Regions from separate parts of the Escherichia sp. XD33 genome, predicted to be linked through region 3. Evidence: predicted binding sites of a transcription regulator. Region 3 holds the regulator's gene; each other region holds the start of a gene.

Region 1 (2,275 bases), on a different contig from region 3:
GCGGAAGGTCCGTATGGCGAAGAAGGGATGATTGTTCAGCAATTCCACCCGTTACCGAAATTCGGCGACAGCTATATGCTGATTGGTAGCTGGCTGGTGAACGATCAACCCGCCGGAATTGGCATTCGTGAAGACCGTGCATTGATCACCCAGGATATGTCTCGGTTTTATCCACATATTTTTGTTGAATAAGCCACGATACCGGATGGCACTCGCCATCCGGTAATTGTTAGCCTATCTGCACCGACAGCATACTCAGGCTGCCCATTTCTATACCCTCAACCGGAATGGTAATTGGCTCCTGCCCATCCCACGCACCTAACACATACAACAACGGCAAATAATGCTCTGGCGTTGGGTTCGATAACGTGCCACCTTCATGGTCGAGGTAATTCACCAGAGGATGTTGTTCCACTGGCCCTTGCCACGTCAGATTCGCTTTCACATACTCATTAAACGACGTCGCCCACGGATACGGTGAACTATCACCGTGCCACTTCACTGTGCGCAGGTTATGCACCACGTTACCGCTGGCGACCAACATTATTCCTTCATCTCGCAGCGCTGCCAGTTTGCGCCCCATTTCGAAATGCCAGGCGGCAGGTTTGCTACTGTCGATACTCAACTGCACCATCGGGATATCAGCGTCAGGATACATCTTAATCAGCACGCCCCACGAGCCGTGGTCAAAGCCCCAGGCTTCTTTATCCAGCGTCACCGGGATCGGCGCTAACAGCTCAACCAGACGCTGTGCCAGCGCAGGCGAACCCGGAGCAGGATAATGCGTATCGTACAGCGCCTGCGGGAAGCCACCAAAGTCATGAATCGTGGGCGGCGTCTCCATCGCGGTCACTCCTGTTCCACGGGTAAACCAGTGAGCCGAAACCACCACAATCGCTTGCGGGCGTGGCAATGTCATCCCCAACTTCTGCCAGCTGCGGGTATACAAATTATCTTCCAGCACGTTCATCGGACTACCGTGACCTAAAAACAATGCTGGCATACGTGTTGAAGACATGATGATATCCTTAACTAAAGGTGTCATTTTGATATCCTCACAATACGCTTGTTCGGCGGAGTAAGAACCCGGATAACAATGATGATGATCATCAGTTATTTTGACGATCTGCCTGAAGGTGAAGATTTATAAGGAGTTGTCGATGTCAGTACCTCTCATTCTGACCATACTGGCGGGGGCAGCCACGTTTATTGGCGCGTTTCTCGGCGTTCTCGGGCAAAAACCCTCGAACCGCTTACTGGCGTTTTCGCTAGGTTTTGCGGCGGGGATCATGTTGCTCATCTCATTAATGGAAATGCTTCCTGCCGCACTAGCAGCTGAAGGAATGTCGCCTGTGTTGGGTTATGGAATGTTTATCTTCGGTCTGCTTGGCTATTTTGGCCTGGACCGCATGTTGCCACATGCTCATCCGCAGGATTTAATGCAAAAATCGGTGCAGCCGTTGCCAAAATCGATCAAGCGCACAGCCATTCTGCTCACTCTCGGCATCAGTCTGCATAACTTCCCGGAAGGGATTGCCACCTTTGTCACGGCGAGCAGCAACCTGGAGCTGGGATTTGGCATCGCACTGGCCGTCGCGTTGCACAATATCCCTGAAGGTCTGGCAGTGGCAGGCCCGGTTTATGCGGCAACGGGGTCTAAACGCACCGCGATTCTGTGGGCGGGGATTTCTGGACTAGCAGAAATTCTTGGTGGTGTGCTGGCGTGGTTAATCCTCGGTAGCATGATTTCCCCGGTGGTCATGGCGGCAATCATGGCGGCGGTTGCAGGAATTATGGTGGCGCTCTCGGTTGATGAATTAATGCCGCTCGCCAAAGAGATTGACCCTAATAATAACCCCAGCTATGGCGTACTATGTGGAATGTCAGTGATGGGATTCAGTTTAGTGCTGCTACAAACGGCGGGAATTGGTTAAAAACAACATCAGAAGTTGTCCAGCGCATGGACAACTTCTGCCAGCTTCACGAAAGCCTTATTCTACCTTTTCGGCTGTCTCTTCTCTCGTACTGTTTAAGTATTTGTTCCGCGCTTCAAGCAGTGCGTCTCTGTCCTGGCGAAACGCCCGACAATAACGTTTCAAATGCAGGAAATAACCCACCACAACCAGAGCAATCAATACAATCCAGTACCAGGCGATAAACATCCTTTTACCCTTAATATTTAACAATACTAAACATTTAGCGTATAAATTTCACATATCCTTTTTCGGATATATTCATATGGTCGCATAATAACGGAACAATTATATGATTTTGA
Region 2 (2,275 bases), on a different contig from region 3:
CATAAAAGCAGAAGAAAACAGCGCAGCCACGCTCAACTGCAATGCGTTACGGCGGAAGTTAATGGTCATGACGAGACTATCCCTTTAAAGTATGTTGTAACTAAGCAAGAGTTTGCGTCGTATTTGTTACGCGGAGCGAGACGCTGTCGCCCCTGCGCGTGGTGGCAGAGCAAGTGCCACCAGCGCCGGGATGAGATAAATAAACCAGACGGCGACTTCGCTGACGCTCGGCGCTTCCTGATAGCCAAAAATCCCTTCCATCAGCGTGCCAAACAGCGAGTGAGTTGAGAGCACCGCACTCATATCGAAGGCGATTTCCTGAAAGTGGTTCCACAATCCGGCTTCATGAAATGCGCGAATGGCACCAGCTGCCAGCCCTGCGGCGACGAAGAGAATAAACAGGCTGGTCCATTTAAAAAATGCACCAAGATTGAGGCGAATACCGCCCCAGTAGAGCAGGAAGCCTAGCACCACGGCAGTAGCAAGACCGAGCATTGCACCCAGCGGCGGCCAGATCCCGACATCTTGTTGAAATGCCGCCAGCAGGAAAAAGACCGACTCCAGCCCTTCCCTTGCAACGGCAAAAAAGACCATCATCACCAGCGCCCAGCCATGATGATTTCCACGCTGCAATGCGCTATCGACTGCCTGTTCCAGTTGCACTTTGACGTTGCGCGACACTTTGCGCATCCAGAAAACCATCCAGGTAAGGATCACCACGGCGATCACCGCCACGATACCTTCAAACAGTTCCTGTTCTTTTTGCGGAAATTCGCCGGTGGTTTCGTTAATGAAGATACCCAAGCCCAGGCACAACGCAGCGGCAAGCAACACGCCAATCCACATCACACCAATCCATCGGCCTCGCTGGGTACGCTTAAGATAGCTGGCAATCAAACTGACAATCAGCGCGGCTTCAAGTCCTTCGCGCAACATAATGAGAAACGGAACAAACATGCCACCCACCCTTAAACGTTTTTCTGAGTCAATCTATGCAAAGAAAAGTAAATCGCAGTGATAGCGATTATCATTACGGTAAAGAAAAATACAAGCGGAATGTTTATAAAATGATGTTGAAATGTAAACAAAGAGAGGTAATGCCAGGGGATATAAACGATTATTCCAGGTACAAAGATGGGATTGTTTACAACGAGCCATGTGTTCTTGCCGGATGCCGCGTAAACGCCGTATCCAGCCGACAAAACTGTCCAGACTCAATGCATCAGAGCTTCCATGTAAAACTGATAAGCGGGTGTATCAAGCAATTTCGTCCATCCGCGATTATCAAATCTAACTTTTTGCCCGGAACATAATAACAGCTCGGGTGTTGGTGGCGTCAAAATCGCTGAAGCGTTCCCCGAAGGCCGGGACAGCAGGGGGCGGCGGCGATTGGCCGCCCCCTGCGCGCTCCCTGCACCATTCAATTTATATGGCGAGGCACATTAAGGGAGCGCAACCCGCTGCTGAAGCCAAACAAAACCGCCGCAGGCTAAGTCCCTTAGCTTTCCTGCAACCGTGACGGCGGAGCCGAATGATAGTGCGCATCGGCCTCGGCAAAGCGTTTTTGCATCGCCGCTGACGGCGCTTTACCCAGCAAACTAAACACTACAATCCCAATACTGCCGAAGATAAAGCCCGGAATAATTTCGTACAGTCCCAGCCAGCCGAACTGTTTCCAGACGATAACCGTCAGCGCACCGATGATCATCCCCGCCAGCGCACCGTTACGCGTCATGCGTGACCACATCACCGAGAACAGCACCACTGGACCAAACGCCGCGCCAAAGCCTGCCCACGCGTAGCTCACTAAGCCCAGCACGCGGTTTTCCGGGTTTGCCGCCAGCGCAATCGCCACCAGCGCCACCACCAGCACCATCACACGCCCTACCCACACCAGCTCTTTCTGGCTGGCATGTTTACGCAGAAACGCTTTGTACAAATCTTCGGTAATCGCACTGGAGCACACCAGCAGCTGGCAACTTAAGGTTGACATTACCGCCGCCAGAATTGCCGACAGCAGAATCCCGGCAATCCACGGGTTAAACAGAATTTGCGCCAGTTCGATAAACACACGCTCGGCGTTCTGATTTACCGCACCAGCCAACGCCGGATGATCGTTAAAGTAAGCAATCCCAAAGAAGCCGACAGCCACCGCCCCTGCCAGGCAGAGGATCATCCAGGTCATACTAATACGACGCGCATGGACAATGCTGTGGTGAGAATCCGCCGCCATAAAACGCGCCAGAATGTGCGGCTGCCCGAAGTAACCCAGCCC
Region 3 (2,275 bases):
CCCTTGGGGCGAAATACGACTTCAAAAATAACTTCGTACTGGAAGCGGCTTTTGGTCAGGCGGAAGGGTATATCGATCAATATTTTGCCAAAGCCAGCTACAAATTTGATATCGCCGGTAGCCCGTTAACCACCAGCTACCAGTTCTACGGTACCCGCGATAAAGTTGACGATCGCAGCGTCAACGACCTTTATGACGGCACCGCCTGGCTGCAGGCGTTGACCTTTGGTTACCGGGCGGCTGACGTAGTGGATTTGCGCCTCGAAGGCACCTGGGTTAAGGCTGACGGTCAGCAGGGATACTTCCTGCAACGTATGACTCCAACCTACGCTTCCTCAAACGGTCGCCTGGATATCTGGTGGGACAACCGTTCTGACTTCAACGCCAACGGCGAAAAAGCAGTCTTCTTCGGTGCGATGTATGACCTGAAAAACTGGAATCTTCCAGGCTTCGCCATCGGCGCTTCCTACGTTTACGCATGGGATGCTAAACCTGCGACCTGGCAGAGCAATCCGGATGCGTACTACGACAAAAACCGGACTATTGAAGAGTCTGCATACAGCCTGGATGCGGTCTATACCATTCAGGACGGTCGCGCCAAAGGCACGATGTTCAAACTGCACTTCACCGAATACGACAACCACTCCGACATCCCAAGCTGGGGCGGTGGTTACGGCAACATCTTCCAGGATGAGCGTGACGTAAAATTTATGGTAATCGCACCATTCACCATCTTCTGATGCCCGACGCGGCAGGTTTTGTGCCTGCCGCACGTTTGAGGAATTTGCTATGAAAAAACTGATTCTCATCGCCATGATGGCATCGGGGCTGGTAGCTTGTGCGCAATCAACCGCACCACAGGAAGACAGCCGTCTGAAAGAGGCATACAGCGCCTGTATCAACACCGCGCAAGGTTCGCCGGAAAAAATTGAAGCCTGCCAGAGCGTGTTAAACGTGCTGAAGAAAGAGAAACAACATCAGCAGTTTGCCGACCAGGAAAGTGTCCGCGTACTGGATTATCAGCAGTGTCTGCGTGCAACGCAAACCGGAAATGATCAGGCGGTGAAAGCCGATTGTGATAAGGTCTGGCAGGAAATTCGCAGTAATAACAAATAAGTGAGAGCTGTAACTCTCGCTTTTCTTATTTCCCTTGCATAAAAAAGCCAACCCGCAGGTTGGCTTTTCTCGTTCAGGCTGGCTTATTTGCCTTCGTGCGCGTGCTCATCTTCGCGGCAATCGCCTTCGGCACAGTGACCGTAAAGATAGAGACTGTGGTTAGTCAGGCGAATGCCATGTTTTGCGGCAATTTCACGCTGACGCGCTTCGATGGAATCATCACTAAATTCGATAACCTTGCCGCAGTCGAGGCAGATCAGGTGATCGTGGTGATGTTGCTGTGTCAGTTCAAATACGGATTTACCGCCTTCAAAATTGTGGCGGGTGACGATACCAGCGTCGTCAAACTGGTTCAGTACGCGATATACCGTAGCCAGACCAATTTCTTCACCCATATCGATCAGACGTTTGTATAAATCTTCCGCACTGACGTGATGGTTGTCCGGCTCCTGAAGAACTTCCAGGATTTTTAAACGAGGAAGCGTTACTTTCAGGCCAGCTTTCTTTAGGGCGGTATTGTTATCAGTCATGCGGAATCTGTCCTGTTACTAAGCGGTTCACTTCATTAGAAGAAGTGACAGAATTTGCTCTTGAGATAATGCGTATCATTATAGAATTGCCACGCCTAAATGAAAACCACAAGTCCCTGGCAAATATTGTTAATAAAAACGTGGCATAGCTTACATTTACAACGGCAAGGCCACTTGAACACCGGGACATTGTACAGGTACAACAGCAAAAGTTACAAATTTGTAGCAATTATTTTGATTGGCATTATCTATTAATACGGCGTAGACATGAGTCTACGCCGCATCACATCAGGCATTGAGAATTTCGTCGAGATGCAACTCTTCAGAAATCTGTTTAACCCATTTTTCTACACGTTCAGCGGTCAGTTCCGGCTGACGGTCTTCGTCGATAGCCAGACCGACAAAGTGGTCGTCATCTGCCAGACCTTTTGATGCTTCGAAATGATAGCCCGCAGTTGGCCAGTGACCAACGATGGTTGCACCGCGCGGTTCAATGATGTCGCGGATGGTGCCCAATGCGTCGCAGAAATATTCGGCGTAATCTTCCTGGTCACCACAACCAAACAGCGCAACCAGTTTGCCATTGAAATCAATCTCTTCGAGAGTCGGGAAGAAGTCATCCCAGTCAC

Evidence for each region. The regulator Fur, encoded in region 3, represses iron uptake genes when iron is present. The targets are predictions, from matches to a motif close to ATAATAATGAGAACNACTATCAA.
Region 1: a site for Fur is predicted at 1,091-1,113, ahead of zupT (zinc transporter ZupT). Genes of this name have one in related genera too.
Region 2: a site for Fur is predicted at 1,015-1,037, ahead of efeU (iron uptake transporter permease EfeU). Genes of this name have one in related genera too.

What each region holds. Positions count from the first base shown of each region.
Region 1 covers NZ_JAENDM010000031.1:45,153-47,427, forward strand. Annotated here, with positions in the region: gene K0778_RS17060 (glutathionylspermidine synthase family protein) at 1-192, shown strand, start outside; gene ygiD (4,5-DOPA dioxygenase extradiol) at 230-1,018, opposite strand; gene zupT (zinc transporter ZupT) at 1,161-1,934, shown strand; gene yqiD (protein YqiD) at 1,992-2,162, opposite strand.
Region 2 covers NZ_JAENDM010000052.1:10,154-12,428, forward strand. Annotated here, with positions in the region: gene efeO (iron uptake system protein EfeO) at 1-69, opposite strand, end outside; gene efeU (iron uptake transporter permease EfeU) at 127-957, opposite strand; gene putP (sodium/proline symporter PutP) at 1,499-2,275, opposite strand, start outside.
Region 3 covers NZ_JAENDM010000011.1:18,879-21,153, reverse strand. Annotated here, with positions in the region: gene chiP (chitoporin) at 1-740, shown strand, start outside; gene chiQ (ChiQ/YbfN family lipoprotein) at 790-1,116, shown strand; gene fur (ferric iron uptake transcriptional regulator) at 1,200-1,646, opposite strand; gene uof (fur leader peptide) at 1,639-1,725, opposite strand; gene fldA (flavodoxin FldA) at 1,935-2,275, opposite strand, start outside.